3 regions of the Micromonospora sp. NPDC048842 genome follow, and region 3 is predicted to be linked to each of the others. Evidence: riboswitches for the same ligand, from Rfam matches in the RefSeq annotation. Region 3 holds a riboswitch; each other region holds the start of a gene.
The links. A riboswitch is a leader RNA that binds a small molecule or an ion and turns the genes downstream of it on or off. The one in region 3 is predicted to bind S-adenosylmethionine.
Positions count from the first base shown of each region.

Region 1 (5,153 bases), on a different contig from region 3:
GTCCACCGGGCGGAAACCGAGCTGTTCGTTGATCGACACCATGTAGCTGTTACTGGCCGCGTTGAAGGTGTCGATCACCTGTACCGCCGGCTCGTGGGTGAGCAGGTGGTGCAGGTTCTCCGCCTTGGCGATGAGGCCGAGCCGGTGCCCACGGTGGGCCGGGTCGACGATGGTGATCTGCTGGAACGCGTGCCAGTCGGCGGAGGCGCCCACGTCCAGCAGCGTCCAGGCGACCAGCCGACCGGACGCCTCGTGCCGCATCCCGAGGTGGTAGCGCCGGCGGCCCCGAGCGTCCAGCGCCCGCTCGTTGCCGCGGATCCGCTCGGCGTCCACCTGCTCAGGCTCCCACTGCACGTCGCCCATCGGCGCGTCCATCAGCAGCCGGCCGTCGAGGTAGGCGATGTCAGCCACGTACTCCTGCGGGGTGGAACCCTGCCAGCAGACGGAGTGATAGCCCTCCGCTCGTGGTCGGGCCTCGGCGAGCGCCGCCCGCAGAGCGACCCGGTCGATCTCGCCGACGTCGAGCCGACGACGCACCTCGGCGAGGGCGGGCTGGGCGCCGGTCGCGGCGGCGAACGCGTCACCGGCCACGCTTCGGGCGGCGCCGCCGGGCAGCGCGGAGACGGCCATCGCCACCACCCGCTTGCGGCAGTGCTCGCGGAGCAGGCGCAGCCCGTACTCGTGCAGGGCCCGGCCGACGCCCCGGCGCCGCAGCCGCGGATGCACCAGCAGCTCGGCGGTGGCGTTGTCGGTGTTGTCGAGCTGCGGCAGGTCCAGTTGCAGGTAGCCGGCCGGCACGCCGTCCAGGCGGGCCAGCGCCCAGAGCGACAGGGTGCCGGGCATCGGCGTGTGGAACATCGCGTCGAACCGGCGCCGGCAGAAGGGCGGGAAGTCCGGGAGATCAGCGTCGTTGGCCGCCGACCCGATCCGGTACGCCTCGTCGACGGAAGTCCGGTCGGCGCCGTCGAACGACGCGATGGTGATGCTCATGCCAGTGAGCGTGCACCTTACAAAAGCGACCGGGCCAGCGAATTACTCGCTGGCCCGATCGAACGTTGGTCGGGAGGGACACTCGCACAACGCCTCCGGCGTTGGGTCGCAAGAACTTCAAAAGTCTTCGGCGAAATGCCCTCCCGCACGGAGCATCTTGCGCCGTCCGGTTCCTGCCGTCAAGTCCGTAGCGGCGGGTTTTCCACACTCACAGCGAAAACCCAGTTACCGACTGATCGACTCGGCCCCTTGCTCCGAGTGAGCCCGTCAGCCGAGGAGGCCGGCGTCGCGGGCGGCGCGCAGCGAGGGCTTGATGTGGTGGGTCGGCCCGACCTGGCCGGCCACCGCGTCGATGGTCTTCAGACCCTCGCCGGTGTTGAACACGACGGTCTCGGCCGTCGGGTCGAGACGACCGGACTCGACCAGCTTGCGCAGCACGGCCACTGTTACCCCACCCGCGGTCTCGGCGAAGACCCCCGTGGTACGGGCCAGATCGCGAATGCCCGCGCGGATCTCGTCGTCGTCGGCGTACTCCATCCAGCCGCCGGTGCGGCGGACCGCCTCCAGGGCGTAGAGGCCGGCCGCCGGGTCGCCGATGTTGAGCGACTTGGCGATGCCGGTGGGCTTGACCGGGACGATCGTGTCGGTCTCGGTGTGCAGGGCGACGGCGATCGGGTTGCAACCGGCGGACTGCGCGCCGAAGACCTTCCAGCCGTCAGCGGGCGCCTCGACAAGGCCGATCTCCACCAGTTCGGAGAACGCCTTGTCAATCTTGGTGAGCAGCTCGCCGCTGGCCATCGGGATGACCACCTGCGCCGGGATCCGCCAACCGAGCTGCTCGGCCACCTCGTAGCCGAGGGTCTTGGAGCCCTCCGCGTAGTACGGCCGGACGTTCACGTTGACGAACGCGGTGTCCTCGAATTCGTCGGTCTCCACCAGCTCACCGCAGAGCCTGTTGACATCGTCGTACGAGCCGTCGATGGCGACCAGTTCGCCGCCGTAGACGGCGGTGGTGATGACCTTGCCCTGCTCCAGGTCGCTGGGGATGAAGACCACCGAGGGCGCACCGGCGCGGGCCGCGTGGGCGGCCACCGAGTTGGCCAGGTTGCCTGTCGACGCGCAGGCGAACCGGCTGAAGCCGAGCGCCTTGGCGGCGGTGAGCGCCACCGAGACGACCCGGTCCTTGAACGAGTGGGTGGGGTTGGCGCTGTCGTCCTTGACCCAGAGCGGCGCGGTGATGCCCAGTTCGGCGGCGAGATGCGGGGCCGCCACCAGTGGGGTCAGGCCCGGGTCGAGGGTGACCCGGCTGGCCGGGTCCTGACCGGCGGGGAGCAGCGCGGCGTACCGCCAGATGTTGTTCGGGCCGGCCTCGATCTGCTCGCGGGTGACGGCGGCCAGCGCTGCGGTGTCGTAGTCGACTTCCAGCGGGCCGAAACACTCGTAACAGGCGTGCTGGGCGGCGAGCGGGTAGCGGGCCGAACAGGCACGGCAGACCAGGGCGCGGGCGGGGCTTGCGGAGGTGTCGATGCCGGAGGCGACGAGCGTCGACGTCATGTCGAGAGTCCTCTCATCTTTCCCCGCATCGCACGGTGCGGCGGGGACGGAATTGGCACCTGCCCCGCGGGTCGCTCAGCGGTGAGCGCGCGGGGTGGTTGCCGGGGCGTCGTCGGGCCGTATCCCTCAGCCCCTCTGGATGAGGTATTCAGTTGTGCCGTCGAGTCTAGGACAACGCTGTCGGTCGCTGCTACCGCTGATCCCAGGTAGTGGGTCAGCGGGCGCTCACCGCCACCGGGTCGGTCACCGCGATCGGATCCGTCACCGCGCTCGGCCGCGGCAGCGACGTAGTCCGGGGCCGGGCGGCGAGGTTCGCGGCGACCAGGGCGGCGATCGTGATGGCGGCCCCGACCAGTTCGACGGGCTCCGGGCGGTAGCCGCGGGCGATCTGCACCGCGAAGGTGGTCACCGGAACCAGGTTCATGAACAGCGCGGCGTTGGCGGCACCGAGTCGCTGCACGCCGGTGTTCCAGGCCAGGACCGCGATCACGGCACCCACCAGCACGGCGTACGCCAGTTGCGGGGCGACCGCCACGAGGTCGGCGGCGGCCGGCGCGTGCTGCCAGCCGACGGCGTCGGCGCCGACGCTCAGGACGAGCATGGCGGCCGTGCCGGCGAGCGCGGTCAGTGTGGTGAAGCGCAGCGGTGACCACTCGCCGAACCGGCTGGCGCCGTGGGTGTAGATGCCCCAGCCCAGCACCGCGCCGATCATCATGAGCCCGCCGAGGCCGAACTGGCCGAGCCCGGCCAGGCTGCCGCGCGTGATCACCAGACCGACGCCGAGGAGCGCCACAAGGGAGAGGGCCAGCAGGAGTGGCTTCGGGCGTACGCCGTCGCGGGCCCAGCGGACGAGCTGGGTGATCACCGGGGTGGTGGCCACGAAGAGGGAGATCTGCTGCGGAGCGGCGTGTTCGAGCGCCAGGTTGGTGAGCAGGTTGAAGCCCGCGAAGCCGACCACTCCGAGCACCACCACCTCCAGCGCCCGGCCACCGTGCCGGAGAGCGCCGGCACCCTCGCGGAGCAGCAGGATGGCGACCAGGACGACGGCGGCCAGCAGGTAGCGCGCGGTGGTCAGGTTGAGCGGGTCGACCCGGTCGAGCGCGCTGGCCAGGATCGGGAACATCACGCCCCAGCCGAGCACTGCGACCAGTGGGAACGCGGTGGCGCGGGATCGCATCGGCAACTCCAATGTTCGAGTATCGTCGAACCAACGACACCGACCATAGGGCGTCGTTCGATAGTTGTCGAACAAGGGTTACACTGGTCACATGGAGCCGCACGAGCCCGACCTGACCGCCGTACCGGTCACCAGCGTGTTGGCCGCACTCGCCGACGACGTGCGGCTACAGATCGTCCGGGCGCTCGCCGAGGGCGGCGAGTCCGCCTGCGGCAGTTTCGACTTCGGCGTCTCCAAGGCAACCCGCAGCCACCACCTCAAGGTGCTGCGCGAGGCGGGGCTGACCCGGACCCGGGCGGCCGGCACCAGCCGACTCGTCCGGCTCCGCCGGGACGAGCTGGACGAGCTCTACCCCGGCCTACTGGACGCGGTCCTCACCCAGCGCCCGCCGGCCTGACCCCGCCCCGCCCCGCGCTCACCTGGCCCGCATTGGCCCGTCCGGCCGCCGCCACACACGGCGGCGGGGGCGGGTCGGACCTGTCCCAGGCGCTCGCTTTGGAGCTGAATCGTCTGCGACATCAGCGACGAGGTGCGGCCCGACGGGGCACCTCACCCCGGCGCGTCGCCGAAGCCGCCTCGTCGAGGCTTCGGCGACGCGTGGTTCGGATGCGGTCAGACGGACACCGCGTCGGGTTCGGCCGCCGAAGCCGATGCCGTGGGGGTGTCAGTGCGACGCCGAGCGAGCAGCGTGTCGAGCGCCCAGGCACCCGGGCCGAGAGCCGCGACCAGCAGGAACGCCCAGCAGAAGAGCGCTGCCCGCTCGCCTCCGTTGTGCAGCGGCAGTAGGGCATCCGGCTGGTGCACAACGAAGTAGGCGTACGCCATCGAGCCGGAGGCGAGCAGCGCGGCGGGTCGGGCGAAGAGCCCGACCAGCACCAGTACGCCGCAGACCAGCTGGATCACGGCAGCCCACCAGCCCGGCCAGGCGCCGAGCGGTACCGCCTTGCCAGTCATCGGGTTGCCGCCGAACAACCCGAATACCGAGGACAGGCCGTGCAACGTGAACAGCAGGCCGATCACGATGCGGAACAGGGACAGGGTCGGCCCGCCGAGCCGAGAGACGTTCATGGCACCTCCATCGAAGATAGTGGATGGGTCTCGTCGATCCTGAGGCATCAGAACATCGAAAGTCATAATTTCCTTGCTGGTGGGATAATCCCTCGTGAAAACGGTGTGAACGAGGACGTCCGCACCCTCCCCCGGTGATGTCACAAGCGATTCAGCTCGAAAGGCGCACCAGGAGGGGTTCCCCACCGGTTCACGTGGCGGCGCAGGGAGAGCCGGCGAGGCCGGGGCCGGGCAGCGGTGTGCTGCGCAGGTGGGCGAGGATCAACAGATGATCTCCCGCGACACCGCAGCACGGCGACGCATAGGCGCGACGGTCGCGATAGCTCTCGCGCTCGGCGGCTGCACTCCCGGCGACCATCGGGGC
Region 1 covers NZ_JBEZGK010000007.1:230,002-235,154, reverse strand. The annotation lists gene AB0C19_RS12905 (GNAT family N-acetyltransferase) at 1-990, opposite strand, end outside; gene AB0C19_RS12910 (hypothetical protein) at 1-46, shown strand, start outside; gene thrC (threonine synthase) at 1,258-2,544, opposite strand; SAM riboswitch class I at 2,555-2,690, opposite strand; gene AB0C19_RS12895 (DMT family transporter) at 2,759-3,721, opposite strand; gene AB0C19_RS12890 (metalloregulator ArsR/SmtB family transcription factor) at 3,813-4,118, shown strand; gene AB0C19_RS12885 (DoxX family protein) at 4,334-4,789, opposite strand; gene AB0C19_RS12880 (DUF4232 domain-containing protein) at 5,058-5,153, shown strand, end outside.
Region 1: another riboswitch for S-adenosylmethionine. It lies ahead of thrC (threonine synthase); the one in region 3 lies ahead of AB0C19_RS09865 (ABC transporter substrate-binding protein).

Region 2 (5,153 bases), on a different contig from region 3:
GGTGAGCCTGCCGAGCACGACGAGGCGCCGAAGCCACCCACCGCCCCGCCGGTCGGCTGAACGCCGGCCTCAGCCCAGCTCGGCCAGCGCCGCGAGCAGCCGGTCCACCTCAGCGGCCGTGCTGCCCAGCCCGATGCTGGCACGCAGTGCGGTGGGCGGCAGGTCCCGCCGGCCGGTACGCCCCGCCGCCTCGCCGAGCAGACGCCGGGCCAGCGGGTGGGCACAGAACAACCCGTCCCGTACGCCGATGTGGTGCTCGGCCGCCAGCCGGGTGGCCACAGCGGTGGAGTCCCAGCCGGCGACCACGAACGAGACGATGCCGACCCGGGGCGCGTCCGGGCCGAAGGTGCGCAGCTCGACGACGTGCGGCAGGGCGGCGAGGCCGGTCCGTAGCCGGGCCAGCAGGGCCTGCTCGTGGGCGGCCAGCGCGCCCTGGTCCGCCTCGTCGAGCGCCTTGCACACGGCCGCCAGCGCTACCGCTCCGAGCAGGTTCGGGGTGCCGCCCTCGTGTCGGGCCGGGCCGGTCGCCCAGGTCACGTCGTGGGTGGCCGGCCCGACGTGGCTGGTGGCGCCACCGCCAGCCAGGTAGGGCGGGGCGGCGTCCAGCCAGTCGGCCCGACCGATCAGCACGCCCGCGCCGAACGGCGCGTACAGCTTGTGGCCGGACACCGCCAGGTAGTCGACGTCGAGCGCGAGCAGGTCGACCGGGGCGTGCGGGGCTAGCTGCGCGGCGTCGAGCACGATCCGGGCGCCGTGCCGGTGGGCCACCCGCGCCAGTTCGGCGACCGGCCACCGCTCACCTGTCACGTTGCTCGCACCGGTCACCGCGACCAGCACCGGCAATGCCGGGCTGCTGCCCCGGCGCAGCTCGGTGAGGGCGGCGGCGAGATCGCGTACCGCCCCGTCGGGGTCGCTGGGCACCGGAAGACGCACCGACCCGCGCGGCCAGGGCAGCAGGTTGGCATGGTGTTCGCCGGCGAAAGTGACAACGGTGGTGCCGGCCGGCACGGCCCGCGCCAGCAGGTTGAGCGCGTCGGTGGTGTTGCGGGTGAAGATCACATGATCGTCGGCGCGAGCGCCGAAGAAGTCGCCGATCGTCTGCCGGGCCTGCTCGTACGCGAGGGTGCAGCGCCGCGACAGCGCTCCCGCTCCGCGATGCACGCTGGCGTACCAGGGCAGCAGCTCGGCCACCGCGTCGGCGGCGGCCCGCGCGCACGGCGCACTGGCCGCGTAGTCCAGGTTGACCTCGCCGGGCACGCCGAGGACGTCGAGGGGCGCGGACGGCACCGACGGCACCGTGGGCAGGCTGGGCAGCGAGGGGACGAGAGTGACGGACACGCCGGAACCTCCGGGGTCAGGGACCCCGGGTGCGACATCGGGACGGGGTCCGCGCTTGCCCAGCACACCGATCGGGCTGGGCCCGGTCATCACCCGGGGCACCCCACCGCGAACTCGACGAGGGTTGCCGGCCAGCAAGCCGGGGCTGAACGCTGGCACTCGTGACCTGCCGGCAGCATAGCGGCTACCGATGCGACCAAACCAGCCGGCGGCGGATGGCTACGCTGACCGCATGGCCGACACCCCGCCCGGTTCACCGCTGCCGCAGTCGCCCGCCGCCGCGCCTGCGCCCGCCGTCCCGCCCACGGGTGAGACGCCCCGGATGCCGCTGCGCCGACTGGGCTGGCGGCGGTTCCTGGTGCTGGCCGGGGTGGTGCTGTTGATCGCGGCGTGCGCGGTCTTCATGGTCTTCACGCTCGGCCAGTCGCTCGGTGTGCAGGCCCTGCTGATCGGGGTGGTCGCCGCCATCCTGCCGGTGCCGGTGCTGGTCGGCTGTTTCCTCTGGCTGGACCGGTACGAACCGGAGCCGCTGAAGTATCTGATCTTCTGCTTTGCCTGGGGTGCGTTCGTCTCCACCGCCGCCTCGCTCACCGTCAACGACTTCGCGGCCAACCGCTTCGCCGACTGGGGCCTGCCGTCCGCGCTCACCGGGGTGCTGGTGGCGCCGTTCATCGAGGAGCTGACCAAGGCGCTGGGCCCGATCCTGCTGCTGGTGTTCCGCCGCCGCGAGTGGTCGGGGATCACCGACGGCCTGGTCTACTGTGGGCTCGCCGCGGTCGGGTTCGCGATGGTGGAGAACATCCTCTACCTGGGCGGTTTGGGGTACGCGTCCGGCGCCGACCGGTACGGCCCGGCCACCGGCATCCAGCAGGTCATCGCGATCTTCATCCTGCGGATCCTGCTGTTCGGGTTCGCCCATCCCCTTTTCACGGCGATGACCGGTGTGGGGTTGGGTATCGCCTCCCGGACGGCCGACCGGCGCATCCGGGTGCTCGCCCCGATCGCCGGCCTTCTGCTGGCGATGATGCTGCACGGCACGTGGAACCTGCTGCCCACGCTGACCCAGGCCACCGGCGAGGCCATGATCATGCTGTACGGCTTCCTGGGCCTCATGGTGCCTGTCTTCTTCGGCACAGTGGGGCTGGCGCTGTGGCTGCGTGCCTGGGAGGGGCGGCTCACCGAGCGGGTCCTACCCGACTACGTCCGCGCCGGCTGGCTCAGCCCGCCCGAGGTGGCCGCCCTGAGCAGTCTCGGCCGGCGGCACGCCGCCCGCAGTTGGGCGCGGCGGGTGGCCGGCGACGCCGGGGTGCGGGCGATGCGGGGTTACCAGTCCGCGGCGACCCGGCTGGCACTGCTGCGCGACGGGACGCTGCGCGGCCTGGACCGCAAACCCGCCGACCAGGAGCGGACCGCTCGCGAGGAGCGGGAGATGCTGGACGCGATCATCGAGTACCGGTCGTTCTTCGTGGGTAGGGACCCGCAGGCCCCGGCGGGAGTCTGGGACGGCAGCCGCTACCACCTGCGCTTCCCGGACGGCACGCAGCGCGCGGTGGACGCGCCGGACGAGCCGGTGGTGCCGATCCCTGTGGTGCTGGCTCCCGCCCCGGCTCCGGTGGGGTACGCCCCGCCCGGTTGGCCCGGCCTGCGCCCGGCGTCTCCGTGGCCGCCGACGCACCAGTGACAGCTGCGGCCCGCGACCTGGCTGCTGACCGCACTGCTGACGGCAGGTCAGCAGTGCGGGCTCAGGTCATCAGCGAGGTGAGGAAGTCACCGAGGCCCTGGAACATCGCTATCAGCGCGGCCCCGATCGCCCGGAACATCTGCGCGGCGCCGTCCGGCCGAAAGGCCATGAAGTAGATCAGGAACGCGACACTGCCCCAGGTCAACAGCTTCTTCACGAATACCGGCATCGTCCCTCCCCAGGGCCACGGTCGCCGGATGGCTTCCCGTCGTGCGGCTGGGCAAACGGTGCGCGACGGGGCCTGAGGGCCGGGGGAGGTGCGTCAGAGGTAGAGGCCGGTCGAGTCGTTCTCGATCCGCTCGGCGGCCACGGCGTGCACGTCCCGCTCCCGCAGCAGCACGTAACCGCGGCCGTGCAGCTCGACCTCGGAGCGCTCGTCCGGGTCGAAGAGAACCCGGTCGCCGGAGACGATGGCGCGCACGTTCGGCCCCACCCCGACCGCTGTGGCCCAGGCGAGGCGCTTGCCGACCGCGGCGGTCGCCGGGATGACGATGCCAGCGGTGGAGCGGCGTTCGCCCTCGCTGCCCTCCATCCGCACCAGCACACGGTCGTGCAGCAGGCGGATCGGCAGGCCGGCGTCGAGATCGTTGTCGGCGGTCACGTCGCAGACGCTACCGTGTGGCCGACGGTGGCCGGCCGGTGGTTACGCCGGAGGTGGTCGGGGCATTGTGTGGCGGAACCGCCCTACGGTGTCGGGAACGGACGTATGCTGTCCGACCTGTCGCCGTCGGCGGGCCGGGTTTTCTGCCAGGAGGTGCGCTTGAGCCGCTTCGAGCGGGTACGCGGGCGGCTTCGCCGCGCCTACCAGTCACGACAGGAGTCGGCGCGCGCCGACGAGGGCGTCTCCAGTGACGCGTTGAACGACGCGTCGGAGGCGGCCCGGGTGGCGTCGCCGGCAGTGCCGGGGCCGACCGCGCCTCCGAGCGCCACGGTCTACGGCGCGGAACCTCCGGTGGACCTGCACAGCTCCACCTCCAGCCGGGACGACGCCGACGTGCCGCACGGGCTGCGGATCGCCGCCGCGTGGTGTTGGCGACTGATCGTGATCGGCGTGGTGGCCTGGGCGCTGCTGAGGATCGTCGGCACGGTCAAGATCGTGATCATTCCGCTGGCCATCGCGCTGCTGCTCTCCGCGCTGCTCGCCCCGGCGGTGGGCTGGCTGCTGCGGGCCCGGTTCCCCCGGTCGCTGGCGACGGCGGTGGTGCTGGTCGGCGGCCTGGCCGCGGTGATCGGCACGCTGACGCTGGTGGTCAACGAGTTCATTCGTGGTGTACCGGAACTGAGCGAGAAGTCCTCCGAGGGCGTCCGGCAGATCCAGAACTGGCTGAAGACAGGCCCGCTGCACCTCTCCGACGGGCAACTCGACCGCTACATCGACGAGGCGCAGAGCTGGATCAACAACAACACCTCGAGGTTCACCAGCGGCGCGTTGAGCACCGCCGCGACGTTGGCCGAGGTGCTGACCGGCACGCTGCTGGTGCTCTTCGCGACGTTCTTCTTCCTGCGTGACGGCAACCGGATCTGGCGTTTCCTGGTCCGGTTGCTGCCGGTGGCCGCACGGTGGAAGGTCGACGACGCGGGCCGCGCCTCCTGGCAGACGCTTGTCGCCTACGTTCGCGCGACAGTGCTGGTCGCCTTCATCGACGCGGTCGGCATCGGCATCTTCCTCGTCGTCTTCGACATCCCGTTCGCCTTCCCGCTGGCCGCGCTGGTCTTCCTGGGCGCGTTCATCCCGATCGTCGGTGCGGCGCTCTCCGGTGGCGTGGCGGTGCTGGTGGCACTCGTCGACAGCGGCCCGGTCACCGCGTTGATCATTCTCGGCGCGGTGATCGGCGTCCAGCAGATCGAGGGGCACGTGCTCCAGCCGCTGATCATGGGCCGGGCGGTTGCCCTGCACCCACTCGCGGTGATCATCGGCATCGCCGCCGGTGTCGTACTCGCCGGCATCACCGGCGCGCTGGTCTCCGTGCCGCTCATCGCGGTGCTGAACACAGCGGTCCGCCGGCTTGCCGCCCGCAGGGTGCCGGACACCCCGCCCGACGCCGTGGTCGTCGCCTCCCAGGCCCCCTAGACC
Region 2 covers NZ_JBEZGK010000007.1:253,209-258,361, forward strand. The annotation lists gene AB0C19_RS12985 (FUSC family protein) at 1-60, shown strand, start outside; gene AB0C19_RS12990 (aminotransferase class V-fold PLP-dependent enzyme) at 70-1,314, opposite strand; SAM riboswitch class IV at 1,385-1,505, opposite strand; gene AB0C19_RS12995 (PrsW family intramembrane metalloprotease) at 1,529-3,019, shown strand; gene AB0C19_RS13000 (hypothetical protein) at 3,081-3,248, opposite strand; gene AB0C19_RS13005 (co-chaperone GroES) at 3,342-3,680, opposite strand; gene AB0C19_RS13010 (AI-2E family transporter) at 3,786-5,150, shown strand.
Region 2: another riboswitch for S-adenosylmethionine. It lies ahead of AB0C19_RS12990 (aminotransferase class V-fold PLP-dependent enzyme); the one in region 3 lies ahead of AB0C19_RS09865 (ABC transporter substrate-binding protein).

Region 3 (5,153 bases):
CCGCAGCGCCAGCGCGCGGGCGATCGCCACCCGCTGCTGTTGACCACCGGAGAGCTGCGCCGGCCGGGAGTTCGCCTTGCCGGCCAGCCCCACCAGCTCCAACTGGGCCCGGGCGACGGTCTCCGCCTCGTCCGCACCGAGCTTGCGCAGCCGGCGCAGGGCCAGCGTGACGTTGCGCAGCACGCTCATGTGCGGAAAGAGGTTGAACTGTTGGAACACCATGCCCACCCGCTGCCGCAACGCGTCCGGGTCGTCGCCCAGCACGCTGCGCCCGTCCAGCAGCACGTCGCCCCGGTCCGGTTCGATCAGCCGGTTGATGGTGCGCAGGAGGGTGGACTTACCCGACCCGGACGGCCCGATGACGCAGGCCGTCGCGCCCCGGGGCACCGAGAGGTCGACGCCGCGCAGCACTCGGTTCGGTCCGAAGGCGAGGTGCACGTCGCGTACGTCGAGGCTGACCGATGTCGTCGTGGCGGTGGTCATCGCCGATCTCCTTCCGTCGCTGCGTACGACGCGATGTCGTCGTCCTCTTCGGTCGACGCGGTGGCCGGCCGACCGTTGCGCAGCCGCCTGTCGATCCAGTTGACGACGTGCGTCAGCGGGACTGTCAACGCCAGGTAGCAGAGCCCCGCCAGCAGCAGCGCCGACTCGTTGCCGGTGGTGGCCGCGTAGTCCTGCCCGATCCGGAACAGCTCCCGCTGGCTGGCCACCAGGCCGAGGAAGTAGACCAGGCTGGAGTCCTTGATCAGCGCGATGAGCTGGTTCACCCAGGCTGGCAGCACCCGCCTGATGCCCTGCGGAATGATCACCAGCCGCATCGAGTCTGCCCAGGAGAAGCCGAGCGCCCGCGAGCCCTCCAACTGGGCGGCCTCCACCGACTGGATGCCCGAGCGGAAGATCTCCCCGATGTACGCGGCGGCGATGAGCGACAGCGCCAGGATGCCCAACGGGTAGGGGTCCGGCCCCCAGACCTGCATGCCCAGCGGGGCCAGCCCGACGCCGATCAGCAGGATCGTCGCCGCGGCCGGCAGTCCTCGGAACACGTCGGTGTAGACCCGCGCCGGCCAGCGCAGCCAGCGGCTGCGGGAGATCCCGGCGACGGCCAGCAGCAGGCCCAGTACCGAGCCGAGCAGGGCGGCGGAGACCGCCAGGATCAGCGTGTTGGGCAACCCGACGGTCAGCATCTCGGGCAGTGCCTCGCGCATCGCGTCCCAGTCGAAGAAGGTCTCCCACAGGGTGCTCAACGGATCCATCGGTCGCTCCTCCTACCGCCCCGCTCGCTCGTCACCGGCTCAGGACGCGGTCGACGCGGACGCCGACGGCGCAGCCGACGCGGACGGGGCCTGCACAGTGCCGCTGCCCGGCGTGAAGTCCGCCGGGATCGGCCGGCCCGGGTAGTACTGCGCCTGCAACCGGCTCCAGGTGCCATCGGCGACGACCTCGTCGAGGCCCTTGTTGAGCGCCTCGCGCAGCTTGTCGTTCCCCTTGGCCACGGCGTACGCGGTCGGTGCCGGGCTGAGCTCCTTGGCCGCTACGGTGATCTTGCCGTTGCTGTCGGTGGCCGACTTCTCGCCGATCTCCGCCGGGGCGATCCAGGCGTCGGCGGTGCCCGCCTTGAGCTGGTTGATCGCGCCGTTGTAGTCCGGCACCCGCACCGGGTTGAGCTGCTTGCCGCTGGCGTAGTCGTCCTGGACGGTGCCCTGCACCACCACTACCCGCTTGCCGGCGAGCTGGTCGAAGCCGGTGATCGGCGAGCCGGCCGGGACGTCCAGGCCGAAGTAGCCGAAGTCGTAGCCGTCGCCGAAGTCGACAGTCTTCTTGCGGGCCTCGGTGATGGTGATCGAGGAGCTGCCCACGTCGAACTTGCGGTTGTTGACCTGGCTGAGCAGCGCGGAGAAGTCGGTGCCGACGAACTCGACGGTGAGGCCGAGCTTGCCGGCCACGGCGGTCAGCAGGTCGTTGTCGAAGCCTGTGAACTTGCCGTCCTTGAGGTACACGTTCGGCGGGGCGTCGGTCAGCGTTCCGGCGCGCAGCACACCCGCCTGGGCCAGGCCGTACGGGTTGGCGGTGGCGTCGGACGAGCTGTCGTCGCCGCAGGCGGTGAGGGCGGTGGCGGCAAGGATCGTGGCGGCGCCCAGGGCGGCGGCGCGGGTCAGGGCAGGAAGGAATCGCACTGGTGTCTCCGAAGGGTGGTGTCTCGGCGCGCACGGACGTGCGCCACCGACGGCGCGCCCGATGGGCGTACCGGTGGGAAAGAGCTGGGGAAGGGGGTGCTAGAGCGCGGTGCCGCGACAGGCGGCGCTGCACATTCGCATCATGTCCACGTGCCGTCGCCGGATCAGTGCGGGCGAGGGTCGACCGGTGCGGGAGTCCGCGACGTCGGTCGGTGGTGTGGTGCTGAGGATGCGCATGGTTCTCCCGGGTCTGTGCTGACCTGGGTGCCAGGCCACGCTTGCACCGACGTCCTGCCGGTGCCTGGTCTTCACCCGGGGCACCCCACCGCGGAGGAGGGTTGCCGGCCAGCGAGCCGGGGCTTCGCGCTGGCACTCATGACCTGCGCCGAGGCTAGCAGCACGAACCTGTGGATCGTCCAGTCGTTATGACCACGCTCACGCCGCGCGACGGTCCGCCGGCTCGCAGGTCAGCCGGCGTGCACGTGCGGTCGACGGTGCGGGTCGGGCTCCTGGCGGCGCAGGATCTCCCGGGTCACCGAGGCGATGGCGCCCTGTCCGAATGCCAGGTAGCGCAGGAAGTTGCGGGTGGGGCCGCCCTCGGACCACTCGAAGTAGATGTGGGGGCGCCGACGGCTGCGGTCGCGGATCTCCAGCAACAGGGCGGCGAGCGCGGTGGGCACCGACGAGCTGGCCAGGCTGAGCACCGGGAAGCGGCCGTCGACCACACTGCCGCGGATCAGCAACTCGGTCTCGAAGTCGGACGGGTCGGTGACAGTGACCTCGACGAAGATGACGTCGCTGTCGTCGGGAAAGTCGTTGTCCGCCATGGTCTGCGCCAGCTTGGCGCGGTACTCCGTCTCGTCGCGCCGGTCGGGTTCGTGCGCGATGAGGCGAATCCGTCGTCCGGCGCGTTCGTCGATCATGCGGGCCGCGGCGTGGTCCAGCTCGACGTGGTCGACGCGCAGCTCGTAGGCCCGCATCAGCCGGGACAGCACCGACACCAGGATGATCCCGCCGATGAAACAGGCCGCGATCTTGACGCCGCTCGGACGCTCCACCACGTTCGCGACAGTGGTGTAGACGAAGATCACCGCGATGACCCCGAACGCGATGGTCCGGCCGCGCTGACGCTGCCGCAGCGCCGCGAGCGTCACCGCCGTCGCGGCCGAGGTGATCAACACCAGGACCCCTGTGGCGTACGCGCCGCCCTGCGCGTCCACGCTGGCCTCGAAGACGATCGTGATCAGGAACGCCACCGCGGTGAAGACCAGCACCAGCGGCCGGACGGCTCGCGCCCAGGTAGGCGCCATGCCGTAGCGGGGCAGGTAGCGCGGTACGAGGTTGAGCAGGCCAGCCATCGCCGACGCCCCGGCGAACCAGAGGATTCCGATGGTGGACAGGTCGTAGATGGTGCCGAACACCTCGCCGAGGTGGGCGTGCGCCAGGTAGGCCAGCGCGCGCCCGTTCGCCGGCCCGCCCGGCTGGAAGGCCTCCGGCGGAATGAGCACTGTGGTCGTCACGCTGCTGGTGATCAGGAAGACGCTCATGATCACGGCTGCTGTGGTGAGCAGCCGGCGGGCGCCACGGATCCGGCCCAGCGGTCGTGCCTCCGAGTCCTGCGGGTCACCCCGTACGCTCGGCATGACAGCCACCCCGGTCTCGAAGCCGGACAGACCCAACGCCAGCTTCGGAAAGACCAACAGCGACAGCCCGACCACCAACCACGGATCGCCGTGCCCGGTGGTCAGCATCGTGGCCCAGTCGCCGACCGCGCTCGAATGCGTCGCCACCCGCCAGAGCGCGTCGGCCACCACCACGGCGTTCAGCGTCAGATAGACAGCGACCAGGACGACGGCGATCCCGATGGCCTCGGTGAATCCCTTGAGGAACACCGCGCCCAGCAGCGACACCAGCAGCAGCGTGACCAGCACCTCGTGATCCTTGAGCCCGCTCGGCCAGAACGGGTTCTCGTCGATGTGCGCCGTCGCGTCGGCGGCCGAGAGGGTGATGGTGATGATGAAGTCGGTGGCCGCGAAACCGAGCAGCACCAGCACCAGCAACTTGCCCGGCCAGTAGCTCAGCAGGCGTACCAGCATCGCGATGGAACCCTCACCGTGCGGGCTCTCCACCGCCACCCGTCGGTAGACCGGCAGCGCCCCCAGCAGGGTCACCAGCACCAGCACCAGGGTCGCCACCGGTGAGAGCGCCCCGGCGGCCAGCGCCGCGATGCCCGGCTGGTAACCCAGCGTGGAGAAGTAGTCGACCCCGGTCAGGCACATCACCTTCCACCACGGGTGGTGCCGGTGCTCCGGCGGACGTCCGCCTGGTCCCGGGTGCTGCGCGGCCTGGTCCGAGTCGGCGTCGAGCAGCCACCCCCGCAACCGACCGGCGCGCCTGTTGACCTCCATCGGCGCGTCCCCCGTCATCCCGCCCATGGTCACCGTGAGTATCCGCCCGCCGGGGCGTGCCCGTCCGCCGGTGCCCGGAACTCGCCCGGCGTCAGCACGGGTTTCGGGTCAGATACAGGGGGGAAGCAGCGCCCCCGGGTTGGCGGAGTCACGCCGCACCGGACGTCACCGGGGGAGGGACAGGGCATGGTCGGTGGCCGGCGCTCCCGCTCAGGTGATGGGTTCGGTCGCCAACTGGACGAGTACGAGACCAGGGTCGGCGTGCCGCCATCGACGGAGTCGCCCCATCCACCCGCCGCTGGCGTAGTGGACAGCGCCGTCTACATCAGGGGGCACCGGTTCGCCTCGCCGTCCGGCCTCGCCGAGACGTACCGCTGCCTCCAGGAGCAGGACGGCGCGATGGCCTGGATCGGGTTGTACCGACCCGACATCGAGCAGATCACCTCGCTGGCCCGCGAGTTTCGGCTGCACGACCTGGCGGTCGAGGACGCGATCAACGCCCACCAGCGGCCCAAGCTGGAGAGGTACGGGCACACCCTGTTCGTGGTGCTGCGCGCCGCCCGCTACGACG
Region 3 covers NZ_JBEZGK010000005.1:233,213-238,365, forward strand. The annotation lists gene AB0C19_RS09855 (amino acid ABC transporter ATP-binding protein) at 1-483, opposite strand, end outside; gene AB0C19_RS09860 (amino acid ABC transporter permease) at 480-1,253, opposite strand; gene AB0C19_RS09865 (ABC transporter substrate-binding protein) at 1,293-2,174, opposite strand; SAM riboswitch class IV at 2,444-2,555, opposite strand; gene AB0C19_RS09870 (amino acid transporter) at 2,642-4,600, opposite strand; gene corA (magnesium/cobalt transporter CorA) at 4,769-5,153, shown strand, end outside.